Regions from separate parts of the Brevibacillus schisleri genome, predicted to be linked through region 1. Evidence: riboswitches for the same ligand, from Rfam matches in the RefSeq annotation. Region 1 holds a riboswitch; each other region holds the start of a gene.
The links. Region 1 has a riboswitch for cyclic di-GMP ahead of ACUUHJ_RS06140 (GNAT family N-acetyltransferase). Riboswitches for the same ligand answer to the same signal wherever they lie in the genome.
Positions count from the first base shown of each region.

Region 1 (4,533 bases):
GACGCAGCTCGTCCGTATTGCTGGTCTGGATCGTAAAGGACTCCATAATGTCTTGCAGGGAAGCGACGGTTTCGACAGCGCGAACATTTACACCATCTGTTACCTTGTTCAAATTCTCTTGATAGTCTTGCACAGAGGTGAGAGATTCATTGATCTGATCGAGAACACGTTGCAACGATTCCTTCGAGGCAATCGCTTCTTGCTTTTGTTGCTCACTTTCCTCTTGCAGTTTGTTATTGAATACAGCATGCATCATGCTCGTGATAGAAACGAAGCAGAAGGTGAGCAGGAAGTACATCAGGTCAAGATTGCTTGTCGAATGGAAAATCAATTCTCTCTGTGTCAGGAAATAGTAAGAGACAATGCCTAATGTCGATACAATGGTCAAAATATTGATGAGTCGGTCTTGATAAATCCCCATGACTGCTACAAAGAACATAATGGTCATGATATTGATCATATGCGGGTCCAGTCCAACAATGATGAACATGAAGATTCCGATTACAGCGAAGTTGAAAAACTTCATGAAAGGCGCTGCTTTTTCACGGAAGTTCGGGCGATTGGATATGTACGTAAAAGGTGCCAGCACGCCATACAAAATACCCAGTACTGTGAGAACAAATGTATACGGTACGCCTAGAAAGAGGTTTAAGACCTGAACAACCGTAATAATACTTGCGAATACGATTACGACCCAATTGTTTCTTCTTCTCAATAAATCAATGTTATCCATGTTACCCACCTACCTCGACTTTTACTTGATTGGACGACGACGAATTGTACCAGGAATATTTCGGATCGTGCTTATTGTCATAGACATCTTTTAGATGAAAGAGGGTCGGAATGGCATCGGCCCCTTTGTAAAAGACGATATCTTTGGTCTGAATCGCCTTTACTTGATACTTCGTGTTAATAAATTTAAAAAAAGTTGGATCTGCTACCCCGATTGCGTGGGTATAGCCATACTTTTCAGCGTAATCTATCATCAAGCAAATTCCTTTTTGCCCTAGTTGTCCACGGTATTTCGGCAAAACAGCGAGACTGTCTACCTCCATTACTTTCATATCTTCTGTAACAACATCCTGAAATAGTGTTTTCATATAAGCACTTGATTTGGAAAAGGGCGTCATTTCAAATGTTCCACCTGCTTCACCATCATCGGCAAGTAGGAGGAATTGTGCGGAGCCTTCTTTCGCGTACTCCATCTGGAAGCCCATGCTTGTCCATACTGTTTCTTTGATTTCATGAAATTTAGCTAACTCTTGTACGGTTTCTACTTGTTTGTACATAACTTCTCCACTCCATCGTTTTCTGATTACCGTGTTGTGTATGTTTGACGTCCCAAAAGTTATGTTTTTCCATTCTGTTGCAAAAATAAAAGTGCTTTCATCCCCCTTTCAAAAAACGAAACACAAAAAAAGGCCGTTCCATCGAAATGGAACAACCGAAGCTACCAACATCAAAAAATTTGTTCCAAGATGATGGCAACCCGGCTATCATGGTCAAAGACTGTAGACCCGTGGTTTTGCGTCGCCACCTTTCGATGACTTTGCCTTTTGCATTTATTAGAAAAACTTGTAAAACTATGTCGAATTTTGCTAGACATAATCATGCAAAATATAAGACAAAAGATATAACCTTGTCAAGTTTTGGTAGGGTAAAGAAACTAATTGTTCATAAATCATAGACGAACAAAAAACCAGTTGTGATATCAACTGGTCCTTCATTCATAGGCATTAGGTTAGGGTACGCAGAATGTCTAAAACTTCGGTAGGCTCCATTCGCGCTTTGTAATCTGGATCTAAGCATGCTAATCGGATTACGCCCTGGTTGTCGAGGATATAAGTAGCAGGAATGGGGAGCGTCCAAGAATCGTCACGATTAAAATGCTCGAGATCAATATCCAATGATCGATAGGTATCCTGTAAATAATCGGGCAGTCTGAAACTGAGTTTATATTTTTCTGCTACCTGATTATTGGTATCGCATAACACGGGAAAGCTCAATCCGTTTTTCTCTTGCATAGTCAGAGAGTGTGCAGGAGATTGTGGACTAATGGCAAACAATTGGGCACCCAGAGAGGTAATCGTATCGATCTGTTTTTGGTATGCTTGCAGCTCCAAATTGCAGTAGGGGCACCAGGAGCCACGGAAAAATGTGAGGACGATGGGACCTTTTACGATTTCTTCCGACAAGGTAATGGTCTTGCCAGTGTGGTCGAACAACATGAAATCAGGCGCAATCGAACCAATCGGCAAGCCCTTTGCGTGTCCAGAGGTCCGCAGCTCCTCGATTGATCTTGTAAATGCATCTGTTACTTCACGAGTGAGGAAGCCAGCTATTTGAATGGTTGTAAAATCTAGCTCTTCGCGCAGGCTCTGAAAATGTGGTTTATCCATATGTCGTTCTCCTCTTTTTCGAAAGAATAGTAGAAGTCATAGCTTCACGATATCTTTCTTTTGGAGGGAAAGATGTAAACTGGATTACATCTTCTTTAAAATGTTATCCCGATGAATGGAAATGGTTTTAAAACCTGTTTGAATCAGTTCTTCTCTTGCTAAAGCACGTAATGCTACCGTCACAGCTTCCCGGGATGCCCCGACAAAATTGGCGAGCTCTTGATGGGAAAGAGGTAACTCAATTTTTTGAAACGCAGAACTGTAAGGAGTACCAAATTGGTCGGCAAGCCTTACTAACGTGTAAATAATGCGATCTTGTAAAGGGAGAAGGGCAAGATTTTCGGCTGCTTGGCTGATCGAAACCATTCTATCGCTAATGATCTTCATGATCTTCATCATTAGTTGTGGATGTTCAATTATGTAGCTCTCAAATTTTGCTTTGCTCATTTTACAAATGAGGCAGGCTTCGATGGTTTCTATATACATCTCCCGTGTACCTAATGACAGGAGATCCACTTCTCCAAACACATTGCCATCTCCGAGGATATCGAATGTGAACTGCCGACCATCCCGGTTTACTTTGTATAAACGTACTTTCCCCTGTTTGATGAAGTAGAAGCCCTCTGAAAAAGTTTCTGGTGTTTGAATACACGTATTTTTGGGGAAAGAGGTTAAGGAGGTTAATTGATCGATTAAGTGCAAACTTTCCTCGGATAATGAATTCAACAAATAAAATTGGGATAAATATGTGATTCGGTTCATCATTTTTGTTCGGTTTGGGTCTTCATGATTGTTCTTTTCGCTTTGGTAACAATTCTTTTCGTTTCTTTTGTATCCGAGATTCTTAGCCACTCGTCACAAAGCTGCGTCACCCAGTCTGGTTGTGATTTACTGGCATCGTTCAACCAATTCCCTACAGAATCTTGAACATATTTAGAGGCATCTGACTTCACTGGCGTGAGTAAAGGCAGGCAGCGAGCAGGCTCATTCCTCAATGCGTCTATATGCTTACACCAGACCCCTCGTGGGCGTGTGGCTTCTACCGCAAATCGGCGAATATTTTCGTCGGTATCAAGTACCCATTCGCTTAGGAGTTGAATGGAATGGTCCAGATCATGCACGAGAGAATCTCGAATCGCCATCCATGCGAGCTCTCTCACTCCAAAATGTTGATCGGCCGCGAATTTTCTTATTTGCCTTAGTTTTTCTTCGAGAGATAAGCTGTTATCCAGGCCGATGATATAGGTACTCCAGCAACGGACACTGTCTGACTTGTGGTTGGCTAACGATAGGAAAACGGGAGACATAGCTGTGGGTTCACCCGATTTGTGTAAGATCGCAAGTAGTTCTTGTCCAATCAGACGGATCGCTTTCATTCCGCTTCGAGATCCCGTTTCTTCTAATTGATCAACAAGTGGGGAGACATGCGCACCCAGTTGAACATGAGGCAGAACGCTTTGTAACAGATGAATATGATCAACAGCCTGCCATTCAGTCAAATTGACGCTTTCTAATTCTCCAGCATGAAGGAGTGCTAATACATTTTCAGGGATGAGCGAGGTTTTACTTGCTCCTTTTCTCGTGTGTACCGAATCCGGCATTTTCAACAAACCCCTTTTCACAGAGATGGTAGACATTCAAAACGGAATAGGTTGCAACAAAAGTATACATAAAAATCACCCGTAACAAAAATTTTCCAACCATCCGATAACTAGAAGGAATAGGAGGAGATATTATGAAGGAAGCAAAAGTGATTCAATTCTACTTTTCCGGAGGCGGTGAAACGATTAGCATCGAATCCACGGAACCGGAAGAGATCATTCAAATGGTCGCTAATCAAAACAACGGATGGCTCCAGTATGATGATGTTGTCATCAACGTAAGAAATGTTTCATATATCAAAGTGTGCAATCAGGCGTAAAGATAGGAAACGGGTGTATAGCTCCAACACGAAAAAGCTCTCCATTGAATGCGGAGGGCTTTTTCATGTTGGAGGAAGCGCTGCTAGTTTGGCATTTTTCTCAATTATTTGGCGTATATTTCTAAGGTGCTTTTGTTTACTAAAGTATCGACTATTCTTTGCTAATGTGCTATCATGATACCTTGTTAACGTATTACCACTTTATCAGAGTAA
Region 1 covers NZ_JBVNDM010000001.1:1,197,640-1,202,172, forward strand. Annotated here, with positions in the region: gene ACUUHJ_RS06135 (methyl-accepting chemotaxis protein) at 1-733, opposite strand, end outside; gene ACUUHJ_RS06140 (GNAT family N-acetyltransferase) at 735-1,289, opposite strand; cyclic di-GMP riboswitch class I at 1,481-1,564, opposite strand; gene ACUUHJ_RS06145 (peroxiredoxin-like family protein) at 1,737-2,399, opposite strand; gene ACUUHJ_RS06150 (Crp/Fnr family transcriptional regulator) at 2,484-3,161, opposite strand; gene ACUUHJ_RS06155 (DNA alkylation repair protein) at 3,161-4,000, opposite strand; gene ACUUHJ_RS06160 (hypothetical protein) at 4,135-4,320, shown strand.

Region 2 (4,533 bases), 3.8 Mb from region 1:
AGGAAAACCAAATAATTCCTTGGGAACCATCATCGCCTGCTTGGTGTTTTTTCGAATCGCGTTGGTGATCACATCCCCTTCCTGGAGTGGATCACCAGGCTTTACCTGCAGGGAAAATGTTTGGGCAGGCACATTGCGCAATAGCTTTTCCGTGTCGTAGACCCCAATGGTAATGTCATCGTTGAGCAATTCATTTAAATAGGGGGCAACCTTGATGAAAGCCTCGAGAAGTTCTGCATTTTTCCCCTTTTCGGAGGCTTCTGTTTCGTTCCAACCTTCGTATCCGTTCATGACCCTCTTCACCTCTATCTTTTGCTAGCATTAGTACGGAAATTGACGCTTTTTGTGCTGAACCGAAATCCATTTTAGCGTAGTAAACTCTTCTAGGCTCCATTGACCATTCAAGCGTCCCAATCCGGAATGCTTTTCACCGCCGAACGCCACAATCGGCTCGTCATTGATCGTTCCATCGTTGATATGAATCATGCCGGTCTCAATGCGCTTGGCCATCTGGGCACCTCTCTCCAGATCGCGGGTATGAATCGCCCCGGACAATCCAAATGGTGTCTCGTTCGCCATGCGAATTGCTTCTTCCTCGGAAGCAAACGACATGATGCAAACAGCCGGACCAAACAGCTCTTTGGATGCAATCGACATGTCTGTGGTCACTCCTGTCAAAACAATCGGCTCGACCACGTTTCCTTTTACTTCCCCTTTCAGTGCAGGAACGGCTCCTTCGCGTATCGCCTCATCGATCGTTGCCATCAGGTTGGCGACTTGCCGTTGATTGATGAGTGGACCGATTACCGTGTCTGGATCATTTGGGTCGCCTACCTTGAGTCCAGATACTTTTTCCACATACAGATCGAGGAATTTATCGTAGACATCTTGGTGAACCAGAACCCGGTTAGCCGACATGCAAATCTGACCTTGGTGGGTAAAGCGGCTGAATACCGCTGCATTGACGGCATACTGGAGATCCGCATCCTCCAAAACAATCAGGGCACTATTGCCACCTAGCTCCAAAATCGCCTTCTTGAAATGCTTCGCTGCCACTTGCGCGATATGGCTTCCTACTTGGCTAGAGCCTGTAAACGAAAGGATGCGCGGAATCGGGTGGGAGACAAACCCATCGCCAATTTCAGTAATATCCGTTACAACGACGTTGATCAAGCCTTTGGGCAGACCTACTTCTTCAAAAATTTTCGCGATGAGAGTCCCACCCGTGATTGGCGTGTGCTCATGCGGTTTGAGGACGACACCGTTGCCCGCGCCAAGAGCTGGAGCTACAGACTTCATCGACAGATAGAAGGGGAAGTTGAACGGACTGATAACGCCGACAACTCCTGCGGGAATCCGATACAAGCGATTTTCCTTTCCGTCTACGGGAGAAGGGAGAATTTTTCCCTCCATACGTACAGGGAACGTAGCCGCCTCGCGAATAATATCCTTCACAAGCCCGATCTCAAAAAATGCCTTCAGTCGGGTTCCACCTAGTTCACGAATGATGATCTGAATGATTTCTTCCTCATGCTCTTCGATATAGCGAACAGCACGCTCCAACATTCGGGATTTGGTATAGGCATTCACTTCATCCCACTCTTTTTTCGCGTCGGCTGCCGCCTTGTAAGCCGCGTCGATATCCTCCAGATTTGCCATTTTGAATTCTGCGATGACTTCCCCGTTGTAAGGGTTGATATCTTGCAATGTCTTCGCGCCAAGTCCGTCGCGCCACTCCCCATTGATGTACTGCTTGTCCAGTGTTTGAAGGATTGACATGCTACAACCACTCCCCTTTTGAAAAATAAATAGGCCCCTTTCGCATGAAAGGAGCCGTCATACTAAAACAGCAAAATACACTGCTAGTTGGCAACCCGGCTGCCATCGTAACGTGTACATTAGGCCCGTAGCTTTGCGTCCCCACTTTTCAATGGGTTTGCCCATTCATAGCGAATGCTGGATAAGATTTTGTCGAAAAAAGGAAAGAAATGGAGAAACCTACTTTGATTATAGTACTCCATTTCGAATAGTCAAACGTAAACATGTAAATATTTCGTGAAAGGAAAGAACAAATATCAAAAAGTCCGCATCGCTTGGATACGGACTCCTGATTTTTCTTCTACATGATCACAATAACTTTTTGACATCCTTTACGCTCGTCGCGAGCATTTGCTCTACCGCGTTAGCGTTTCTTACGTGCTTGGTCATGCCTTCATTCAGCTCGTCCAGCAAGCCCTTTGCCTCACTTACCTGCTGGGACACATCGTCAGCAAAACGCTTTTGATGCGCGATGATTTCCATCACACTTGCCACTTCGACGTTCAGTACCTGGAAAGCGTTCACGATCTGATCCGTCTTCTGTGCAGCATCCTTGCTGATGGAAAGTCCATTTTTGATCGCACTGCTGCTTTTTTCACTGTTGGACAATGCTTCTTTGATTTCTTCTTGAATCTTGCCGATCAATTCCGCAATCGTCTTGGTCGAGTTCGCTGTCATCTCTGCCAGCTTCCGTACCTCATCCGCTACGACAGCAAAGCCTCGGCCTTGTTCCCCCGCACGTGCAGCTTCTATCGCTGCATTCAGAGCGAGAAGATTGGTCTGATTCGTAATGTCGCTGATTACCTTGACAATACTCGTAATTTCCGAAGAACGCTCTTCCAAGCGGCTCATGGACTTGGACGTATGAACCGATTCTTTGTCGAGCAGGCTCATGACTTCCACAACGTCCGTCATAGCCTTCTTGCCTTCATCTGCACGCGCTACCGATTGTTTGCAGATGTCTGTCAGGCGCTCTCCTCGAACCGACAACTGGCTCGCAGATTCTTCATCCCGCTCATTAATGGTCTGGATATTCTCTACGGCACGCTTCATCCTCGTCACCAATCGCACCATTTGATCGGAATCGGCGTTCATCGCTTGGTTCGAAGCGAGGATTGCCCCCATCTGTTCGTAAAGACCGCGAAGCTCATGTTTCCATGCGTCTTGCTGTCCTGCCATTGTGGTTGTGGATGTCGTCGCTGCTGTCTCTTTTTCTGCCAGGCCTTTGTCTTTTTTCCAAAACATCCGCTTCCCTCTCCTTTGTACCCATCAATTGTCACCTCGGCGGCTATATACGCGGGACTCGATTATTCCCGGATGTTGTTTCGCCAAGCTCAGCAAGTTTTCCAAGAAATAATAGTGACCCTCCAAGAGCTCCACGTCTTTACGCTCAAAATGCTTCACCTGCAAATACTGCTGCATTTCCAAAGCATAGCGCTCCAGTTTATCGTGAAAATCGTTGGCACGAAGCATTTGCTCCACTTCTGGATATTCTGTTTTCAGGCGACTCAGCTCGCTGTATACACGCCCGCCCTCCAGGATCATCTGGTAGGCCGTACGCTCGAGCGTAGCTGTCGTAGCTGCCTCCTGCTCCTCACGCTCCTCGCGCAAAGCTGCCAAGTACGTGATAAAATGGTAGACAGTTAAAAACAATGGTCCTAAAAATAGAATGATCCCTGCCTTGTACACATGCTGATTGGACAAATTGCTGATGAGCAGGAACAAGTGAAACAAGATCGCACCCAACCATACATAGATGATGATTTGGTGATTGATCTTCCCTGCCTTTTGATGGCGTGAAAAGGCAAAGGTAAGTCCGAGCAGATAAAAGGCAAGCAACGTAAAGCTGGCAGAAAACAAAGCCATCTCCATATCGGTCAGCCAATCTGCATCGGCGGGTATTTCGATAAAGAATTCAAAAGCGAGCACCAGCAGTGAGAACAACAACCCCATGATCCAAAACCGGCTTACTTCCGAGTCATTCCTCCGCCGGGAGCGGTAGCGTTTTGCACGGGATCCTTCCATAATGCTCTCACCTCATTCTCTATGATTCGCCATGATTCTATCTTTTCCTTTCACATGGGGCCAAAATCTGACATCGGAGGCTGTTATGACAAAAATTTTACCAACATCATTTATCGAGCGCATGAAAACCTTGCTCGGACACGACTATGAGGCCTTCGTTTCCTCGTATGATCAGCCTGTGACACACGGCTTACGAGTCAATCCGTTGAAGGTGGAGCGTGACGATTTTTTGAAAATCTCGCCGTTTGCTGTAGAAGCAGTCCCTTGGTGCGAAAATGGGTTTCGCTACAAAGAGCCTGCTCGTCCCGGCAAGCATCCTTTTCACTCCGCTGGCATGTACTATTTGCAGGAGCCAAGCGCGATGTCCGCTGCCGAAGCACTCGGTGCACAACCTGGTGAGCGAATCCTCGACCTGTGTGCAGCGCCAGGGGGCAAATCGACGCAGCTTGCAGCGTTTTTGCGTGGACAAGGAATGCTCGTGGCAAACGAAATTCATCCTGTTCGGGCAAAAGCCTTGTCAGAAAATCTGGAGCGCTGCGGCGTGACCAATGCCGTCGTGACCAACGAAACGCCTGAACGCTTACAGGAGCGATTCCCTCAGTTTTTTGACCGAATTTTAGTAGACGCTCCATGCTCTGGCGAAGGAATGTTTCGCAAGCTGCCCGAAGCAATCGAAGACTGGAGCCCAGC
Region 2 covers NZ_JBVNDM010000001.1:4,958,600-4,963,132, forward strand. Annotated here, with positions in the region: gene ACUUHJ_RS23570 (methyl-accepting chemotaxis protein) at 1-291, opposite strand, end outside; gene yfmT (benzaldehyde dehydrogenase) at 322-1,779, opposite strand; cyclic di-GMP riboswitch class I at 1,866-1,951, opposite strand; gene ACUUHJ_RS23580 (methyl-accepting chemotaxis protein) at 2,128-3,063, opposite strand; gene ACUUHJ_RS23585 (hypothetical protein) at 3,088-3,843, opposite strand; gene ACUUHJ_RS23590 (RsmB/NOP family class I SAM-dependent RNA methyltransferase) at 3,929-4,533, shown strand, end outside.
Region 2: another riboswitch for cyclic di-GMP. It lies ahead of yfmT (benzaldehyde dehydrogenase); the one in region 1 lies ahead of ACUUHJ_RS06140 (GNAT family N-acetyltransferase).

Region 3 (4,533 bases), 4.8 Mb from region 1:
CGGCGGGCAAGGTATGGTCGTTGTCCACAATATCGACGAGCTGCAAGCTACCCTTCACGACTGGTTGAACCATCCGGAAATGAGCATGTTTTTCCCGCTCCTCGTGGATAAATACGTTCCAGGCAAGGAAGCAGAAGTAGACGCGGTATGCGACGGACAAACTGTTATCATCCCAGGCATTTTCCAGCATGTGGAGAGAGCGGGCATCCACTCAGGCGACAGTGTAGCCTTGTTCCCAGCTCCTCATCTGACGGATAACATCAAGCACAAAATTGCGAGCTATACCGAAGCAATCGCGAAGGAAATGGAAGCAGTCGGGTTAATCAATATCCAGTTCGTCATTGATGGCGAAACGGTTTATGTACTGGAGGTAAATCCTAGGGCATCACGGACCGTACCGATTACAAGCAAAGTGACTGGCATCCCGATGGTTCAACTGGCGGTTCGCGCACAATTGGGTGAAAAGCTTTCGGAGATGGGCTACGGTACAGGGCTTTTGCCAGAGATTCCGTTTGCAGTCGTCAAGGCACCGGTTTTCTCCACGATCAAGCTGAACGGTGTAGACCCGGTACTAGGTCCAGAGATGAAATCGACGGGCGAAGTTCTCGGCTTGGGGTATTCTTTCGAAGAGGCAGCAGGCAAAGCCTTTGCTTTCAAGGATAATTTGTACGGTGACTGGCAAAAAGGTCAGTTGGTCATGATTTCTCTGGCAGATGGAGATAAGCAGGAAGTAGTAAGAGAGCTGCTCGGACGACTCCACGCTGACGGAGCGAAACTGGCGGCGACTCCGGGAACGGCTGAGTGGCTGGCAGCCAAAGAAATTGTCGTGAAGCATATCGTGGCAGATGAAGCGGCGTGGATCGAGCTGTTGCAAAAGGAAGAAGCGGCCTTCGCTCTCGTTACTGCGACGAAAGGCAATCGTCAGGGCCGGACAGGATTTGCCCTGCGAAGCAGGATGGTACAACAAGGTGTGCCATTGTTCTCCGCTGTCGATACGTTCGAGTTATACGTGAAGTCTATTTTGAAGAAAAGAGGTGGCTCGCATGCAGCCAGTGAAGATATTGGAACACTTTCAAAACTTGCCGTTACAAAAGCATAAAGGAAAAGACTTTCTGCGCGTCGATGAATTCAACGGGGAAGAATTGATGGAGCTGCTTCATCTGTCTGCTCACGTTAAGCAATTGCAAAAGCTGGGTCAGCCATTTCAGCCTTTGCAAGGCAAGACGTTGGGAATGATCTTTGACAAGGCTTCGACCCGCACGCGCGTCTCCTTTGAAGTAGGGATGCACCAGTTGGGCGGCCTGGGGATGTTCATGAGCGGAAAAGAGCTACAGCTCGGACGCGGGGAGCCGATCAGTGACACAGCAAAAGTTCTCTCTCGGTACGTGGATGCCATCATGATTCGCACCTTTTCCCACTCCTATGTAGAAGAGCTTGCTCTGCATGCGTCGATCCCCATTATCAATGGTTTGACCGATCTGTACCATCCTTGTCAGGCTTTGGCTGATCTACTGACGATCTGGGAGCATAAGGGCAAGCTGAAAGGAATCAAGCTCGCCTATGTAGGAGACGGCAATAATGTGGCGAACTCACTGGTGCTGGGCGCAGCTTTGCTAGGCCTCGACGTGCGGGTGGCGACTCCGGTTGGATACGAAATGGATACAACCATTGTCGCAAAAGCTACAGGGTACGCGAAACAAAGCGGTGGGAAAATGATGGTGACCACTGATCCGATAGAGGCTGTCATGGGGGCAGATGCTGTATACACGGACGTTTGGACTAGTATGGGTTTTGAAGAAGAAAATGAGGTGCGATTGAAAGCATTTGCCGACTATCAAGTGAACGAAAAATTGGTAGCAGCGGCAGACCGTGATTATCTCTTCTTGCACTGCTTGCCAGCACATCGTGGGGAGGAAGTGACAACCGGGGTCATCGACGGATCGCGCTCTGTCATTTTTGATCAGGCTGAAAATAGATTGCACGCACAAAAAGCGATCTTGGCGGCGCTGGTGTGAACATAGTTCTAGTTAAATAGAACTATCTTCAATTAAATCGAATAGACTATGAATCTATGATTGCCGAATTTTGTCACTTATGTGTAAAATAAAGGTAGGAAAGAAGCGAAGAAGTACGGACTGTATCTGGTCGCTTGGTCCGTATGGAGCCAGTAGCGAATCCACCCTTTTTCTTAATGGAAAAGGAAAGGGGAGCAGGGGCTGTACTTGGTCGCTTGGCCTCTGCATCACGGACAGTAGCGAAGCCAGCTTTCTCCACTATGCTTGAAGGAGGGGAAAAGAAAATGAAAAAATGGTTCGCGGCAATTATGATGGTGGTAGCAATCGTAGCAGCTACTTCTGCAAACTACAACATTGGGTAATATTGGATGCAAATAAAACACCGCTTGTAACAAGAGTGGTGTTTTTCTCTAATATTTTGGAGGAATACCTTTATGCTACTTGATGTAATCGGTTTATCGTTTGTAGTTGCTCTATTAAGAGGTGGAAGGATTAAAGAGTTTCCGAAGTTTCATAAACTTTCTCTTCTCTTTATTAGTATAGTTCTACAAGCTCTTTCAGCGCTCTATCCTCCGGCAGGGGGTATATTCGTATCAATCTCCTATGTATTTATACTAGTCTTTCTCTTATTTAATCGCCAATTTGAGGACATACGCATCTTTATGATGGGCTGGTTTTTAAATTCATTGGCGATTTGGACGAACAACGGAAGAATGCCGATTGATTTGGAACAGGCGAAAAAGTTGCCTTACGATCTTACTCCGGTTATCAATGGGACGAATTTTAAACACAGCATTTTGAGTGAGAGTACAAATTTGCCGTTTTTAACAGATGTTATTTACATGCCTTCGATTATTCCAAGGGTTATCAGCATAGGCGATATTTTTATTATGCTAGGTGCATTTTTATTAGTACAACGCTTAATGAATAAGCCAATCTCACTATTACAACTCCGAGAAGGAAAAAACTATGCAACGAAAAGTTGAGTTTGGATCAACAATGAAAAAAATAGTGGTGACATGGATTTTTCCACTAGCGGCGTTAGTGATTTTTTATGATTCGTTGTCTGATTGGGAGCCAAGAGAGCATTGGGGAGTTTTGTTTGCGTATACATTACTCACCATCTTTTCTACGTTCGCTCCCATACGGACGTTGAACACCATATTGACACTAAACAATGCAGTTATTTTATCCGGCATTCTCCTTTTTGGAGCCTGGGTAGGGGTTTGGTCGGCCGTTGTTGAAACGTTGATACTGGCATTTCTAATCAGGTCCAACCCGTTAAAGGCCTTGGCAAACATTGGACAGCTGGTGCTAACTATTTGGTTTGTCGATCTCTTCAAAAACTCTATAGACAATATCCCAGCTTCCACGATGTTAACGGATTTACTCTTAGCGGTATCGTATTGGTTTATCAATATAGTCCTTTGTGGGTTAGGGATTTCCTACTTTTTTAAAACGAATTGGTTTACAACGGTTCAGAAAATGGCAAAGGGAACCACGCTGACATACCTTTTACTAATGGTAATGGCGGGAATGGGATCTCGACTGTTTGAGACTTATGGATTATTCACATTAGTTCCGATGATGGCTGCTTTTATCACGATTAGTTTTGTATTCCATCAATATTACGACAGTATGAATAAACTCCAACAAAAAGTGGAAGAAGTCAAAACATTCAACCACAAGTTTTTGACTGCCATGGCAGCTTCTATTGATGCGCGTGATCGTTACACGAGTGGTCATTCCCAACGAGTGGCTTACTGGGGAAGAGAAATTGCCAAGGATATTGGTTTGTCTGCTACACAAGTAGAGGAAATTTATGTTGGTGGTCTTTTGCACGACATTGGAAAAATTGGCATCGAAGACGAAATTCTCAATAAAAAAGGAAAGCTCACTCCAGAAGAGTATGACAAGATCAAGCAGCACACGGTTATTGGTTACGAAATCATTTTGCAAGCAGGGATGTTCAATGAATTGCTTCCGGCGATCCGCTCGCATCATGAGCGTATAGATGGAAGGGGATATCCGGATGGTTTAGCCGGGGATGAAATTCCGCTGATGGCGAGAATTTTAGCCATTTCAGATGCTTTCGATGCGATGGTCGCGGACAGGCCTTATCGAAAAGGCTTGCCTGTGGAGGAAGCGCTTCAAGAAATCAAAAGGGGCTCCGGCACCCAATTTGATCCGATATTGGCGGAGCATTTTATCAGAATCGTTCAGCGACTGCCGTGCGATGAGTTACAGAGCATTATCGGAATAGAGTCCATCCCACATAAACAGTTACAGGAGGCAATCAGATGAGCTGCCCCTTGTAACTGTTTTTATTCGTTTACGACCATATGCGGACGAGCTCTCTGGTTTCTAAATGGCAGGTAAGCTTGAAGACATCTGGATTGCTTAATTTCTCCCAATCGTGAAAGCCAAAGCGATTATCTATTGATTTCATGAGCAAGGCCAGCAGGCATCCGTGACTAACAAGCACAATGTTTTTATGCACGTCTGCCAAGATCTCAGT
Region 3 covers NZ_JBVNDM010000001.1:6,006,268-6,010,800, reverse strand. Annotated here, with positions in the region: gene carB (carbamoyl-phosphate synthase (glutamine-hydrolyzing) large subunit) at 1-1,099, shown strand, start outside; gene argF (ornithine carbamoyltransferase) at 1,044-2,015, shown strand; cyclic di-GMP riboswitch class II at 2,111-2,191, shown strand; gene ACUUHJ_RS28470 (hypothetical protein) at 2,159-2,377, shown strand; gene ACUUHJ_RS28465 (DUF5317 domain-containing protein) at 2,450-3,001, shown strand; gene ACUUHJ_RS28460 (HD-GYP domain-containing protein) at 2,985-4,319, shown strand; gene ACUUHJ_RS28455 (histidine phosphatase family protein) at 4,348-4,533, opposite strand, start outside.
Region 3: another riboswitch for cyclic di-GMP. It lies ahead of ACUUHJ_RS28470 (hypothetical protein); the one in region 1 lies ahead of ACUUHJ_RS06140 (GNAT family N-acetyltransferase).

Region 4 (4,533 bases), 5.1 Mb from region 1:
GAACATGCCCTTTTATCCCGATTGTACGTAGCGCCCTAAAGAACATAGCTGTAATCGTACCATGCAATGACCGAAAAAGCAAACAGCTTATATACCCAAATTGTTTGATTTTTTGGTGAGAATCTTGTAAAAATAACAAAGCAGCCCAGAATCAGGCTGCTTGTCTGTTATTCGACTATTTTACCCATTTGTTGTAAAGCTCATCAAACTTTCCTTGCAGTTTCATTTCATCCATCCACAGATCCAAGTAGTTAGCGAAAATCGTATCTCCACGGTGAATCATGTACGCTTTTTCACTCTTTGTGAACGGGTTGTCGGTCAGAGCAGCGTACAGACGGGAATCTGCTTTGGAATATACAAGCGCTTCCAGTGTATCCGTGATCATCACATCGTACTTACCGCTTGCTACCAGACCAGGAATGTCGAGGTTGTTTTGTTCAACCGTCACAGTTGCTTTTGTCAGGTGCTCACGAACGAATTTCTCGTTGGTGCCGCCTGGATTCACACCAATGCGCACCTCTGGCTTGTTAATGTCTGCTACACTCTTGTACTTGTCTTTGTCTTCTGCACGGATGAGTGGAGCTTTACCGAACATAATATAAGGATCGCTCATATGCGCTTTTTTCTGACGGTCTGTGTTGCGCGTAACGCCTCCGACAGCAATATCGAATTTATTTGCCAACAAATCATCCATCAGTGTCGGCCAAGAGGTTTGGACAAAACGCGCCTCTACTCCCAGGCTTTTTGCGAATTCCTTCATCGCATCGATATCGTAACCTTCGAATTGGTTTGTTTTCGGATTCAAATATGTAAACGGTTTGTAGTCACCTGGAGTACCTACGAGGATGTAGCCTCTCGCAATGATTTCGTCCAATCGAGACTCAAACTTCTTCGTTTGCGGTTTTTTAGCAGTTTCAGCAGCTACAGTTTGGACAGGCTTAACCGCTGTTGCGGCAAAAGCACCTGTTCCTGATGTCATGAGCATAGTTGCAGCGAGTGTGCTCGCCAAGATTGTTTGTGTGATTTTTTTCATCTGGGTTCTCCTCCTGTTAAACGGTAATGAATTTAGTTATAGAAACAAACTCCATCATCCCCTAATGGCATCCCCCCTTTCAAAAAGAGGACTTACAACCTGATGAGCTGCTTCTTATACCGTAAACCTGCCGATTCCTTGCTGTAATTCTTCCGCCACTGCGTTCAAATGCTCGACAGACTTGCCAATTTCTTGGATGGCTTGAAGCTGCTCTTCGGTTGCCCTTGCCACTGTTTGTGCGTCGAGTGAAGCATGCTTTGCAATGTTATGCATTTCGTCTACAGAAGCACTCACCTGTTGGGAGCCTGCTGACATTTGCTCAGATGCTGCGGATACTTCCAAAATGTGCGCGGCAACGTTCCGGGAAGATTCCAAAATATGCTCGAAGATTTCGCGAACCTCTTCGACCAGTTGGATACCTTGCTGTGCGTTTTGGTTACCCTCGGTCATAACCTCTACTGCGTGATGAGTATCCTGCTGGATTTCCCCGATCAGCATTGCAATTTTCGATGCGGATTCTTCGGATTGGTTCGCCAGTTTTTTCACTTCACCAGCAACTACAGCAAACCCACGTCCATGCTCGCCAGCACGTGCTGCCTCAATCGAAGCGTTCAAGGCAAGCAAATTGATTTGCGAGGTCAACTGACTGATCGTATCGAGAATGCCTTCGATTTCTTTGGAGCGATTGTTAAGCTGCTCGATGGCTACAGTCGCCTTCGAAGTTCCCTCGCCAATGCTTCCCATCTGGCGAACTGCCTGCTCTACCACAGCAGTCCCTTGCTCAGCCTGCTCTGTTGCGATCTGGGCAGCCTCAGAAACATGTGCAGACGTCTCCGCGATTTTCACGATGCCTGCTGCCATGTCAGTCATCGACAATGCGACTTCCTGCGAGCTGGATGCCTGCGCCTCTGCTCCCTCAGAAATCTGTTCGATAGACAAGCCGATTTGGTTGATGTTATCCGTCGCTTGTTTAATGCCTTCGGAGACTTCCTGACTAAAACGCTGAACTTGATCAGACGACAGTGATACGTCTTCGATCAAATTTTTCAAGTGTGATACCGTCTGGTTAAAGTCACGGGACAGAACCGCAATCTCGTCTTTTCCGTCAACCGTCACGGTCTCTTTCAAATTCCCCTGCGCCACTACATTTACTGCGTGATTCAGACGCTCAATCGGTTTCACCATGCGTACAGCCAAGAAATAAACGAGGACAACCCCAAGCGCCAATACGATGAGGGAAATAACCGTCAATCGGACTAACAGTTGATCGACAGGTGCATGTAGCTCCGCTACGGGTGCAGTGATGAATATCCCCCAGTTCAAATTGGTTGGCGCATAGGAAGCAAATCGCTCTGTATTCTCGTATTCGTATTGGGCGATTCCATGATTCCCTTGCTTGATATCTTCAAAAGCAGTCTGAAGTTCAAGAATACCCAAATTGAGAATCGATTCCTTCAGAATGTACTCGCTATTCGGATGATAAATAAATGTTCCTGTTTTGCTTACTAAAAAGGCGTAGCCTGATTGGCCAAATTTCTCTTCGGACACCTTCTTTTGGATCTCATTGATTGGAATCGTTGAACCGATATAGCCGTATTGACGATTGTCCTTCATCAATGGAACGACAAGTGTCACGATGTTATTCCCTGTCCGCTTCGAAATGACTGGCTCGGAGACAACAACCTTCCCTTCCCCTTTGCTGGCCTCCTTAATATGCGGACGATCCGAGATGTCGGTCACTTCTCCCTTGAAATTGATCACTTTCTTACCGCTTAAGTCATGCGAAAAGAAGAACGTCTCAAACTCGGGGTTTTTCTTTTGGGCTTCTTGAATGAGTTTCAGGTCTTGTTCGACATTTTGATCTGCCGACATCAACCCTCCTATCGCTCTTACAATCTCAATTTTCTCTTGAAAGAAACCATCGATACGAATCGAGAGATTGCTAGCTGACAGCTCAGCTTCTTTGTCCAGACTGTTTGCCAAAAGGTTGGAAGCACTCCAATAGCTTGCACCGCAAACCGTACCCAAACTTATCACCAGCAGCAGGCACAAAACGATAATTAGCTTATTCTTCAAACTATTTTTCATACCGAATCCCTTCTCCCTTCTCTTTTTTCAACAAAAAAAAGACTGCCTACCGACAGCCCATCATGACTACGGTATGGCAACCCGGCTGTCCTAGCTGCGAAAGTCATTTGACCTTCGTCCTTAGACCCGTGGCTTTGCGTCCCTGCCTTTCAGCAAGTTTGCCTTTGTCATTCCTTGTTGTTTTTCAATTAAGTTCACTTTTTTTCAATCTCACCTTTCATTTCCCATAACTTTCCGCCAATAAACCTCAAAATGGAAAAAAAGCTGACAACCTTTTACAGCTGTCAGCTTTTTGTCACACTTTTTGATTAGCTTAATCCAATCACTTGGCCATCCTCGTCTACATATAACGATTCCGCAGCCGGCTTTTTCGGGAGGCCTGGCATGGTAACCAGGCTTCCGGTCAGTGCCACGATGAAACCAGCTCCTGCTGATATGCGCACTTCGCTCACTTGAATCGAGAAGTCTACAGGTGCCCCCAACAGATCAGCACGATCCGTAAAAGAGTAAGGTGTTTTCGCCATGCACACAGGCAGATGGGACATGCCCATTTCTTCTACCTTTTGCATCGTTTTTAATGCCAACGGCGAAAAGACAACTCCTGATCCACGGTATACTTCTTTCACGACAGTCTCAATCTTGTCTTTAATGCTGAGGTTTTCCTCATACAAGAATCGGAAGGACGAAGGCAGTTCTGCTGCTCGAATTACTTTTTCAGCCAGCTCGACTCCGCCTGCTCCTCCTTCTGCCCACACTTTAGAGAGCGCTGCTTCGGCTCCAGCCGCTTGGCACAGTGCAATGACAGCATCAATCTCTGCTTGGGTATCTGTCGCAAAATGATTGATGGCAACCACTGCTGGCACACCGAACTTCTGTAGGTTTTCCAGATGTCGCTTGACGTTTTCGAAGCCTTTTTCCAGAGCAGACAAGTTCTCCACTGCCAAGTCAGGTACTTTTACCCCGCCGTTGTATTTCAACGAACGAACCGTAATCACCACGACAGCAGCCGACGGAGTCAGACCTGCTTTTCTGCACTTGATGTCAAAAAACTTCTCGGCCCCCAAGTCGGCACCAAATCCAGCCTCTGTTACGACGTAATCTGCCAGCTTCAAGGCCATTTTGGTTCCGATCACACTGCTGCACCCATGCGCGATATTGGCAAAAGGTCCGCCGTGAATGATGACGGGGGTTCCCTCGATTGTCTGTACGAGATTGGGCTTGATGGCTTCCTTCAAGAGAACACACATCGCATCCACCGCGTTGATTTCTTCTGCCCGTACAGGCTGATCATTGAAATCGTAGCCAATAATGATCTGGTTCAACCGCTCGCGCAAGTCTGCTAGATTCTCACTCAAGCATAAGATCGCCATGATTTCCGACGCTGTCGTAATCATGAAGCCATCTTCACGCGT
Region 4 covers NZ_JBVNDM010000001.1:6,343,490-6,348,022, forward strand. Annotated here, with positions in the region: gene ACUUHJ_RS30045 (transporter substrate-binding domain-containing protein) at 176-1,033, opposite strand; gene ACUUHJ_RS30050 (methyl-accepting chemotaxis protein) at 1,148-3,121, opposite strand; cyclic di-GMP riboswitch class I at 3,194-3,294, opposite strand; gene ACUUHJ_RS30055 (formate--tetrahydrofolate ligase) at 3,430-4,533, opposite strand, start outside.
Region 4: another riboswitch for cyclic di-GMP. It lies ahead of ACUUHJ_RS30050 (methyl-accepting chemotaxis protein); the one in region 1 lies ahead of ACUUHJ_RS06140 (GNAT family N-acetyltransferase).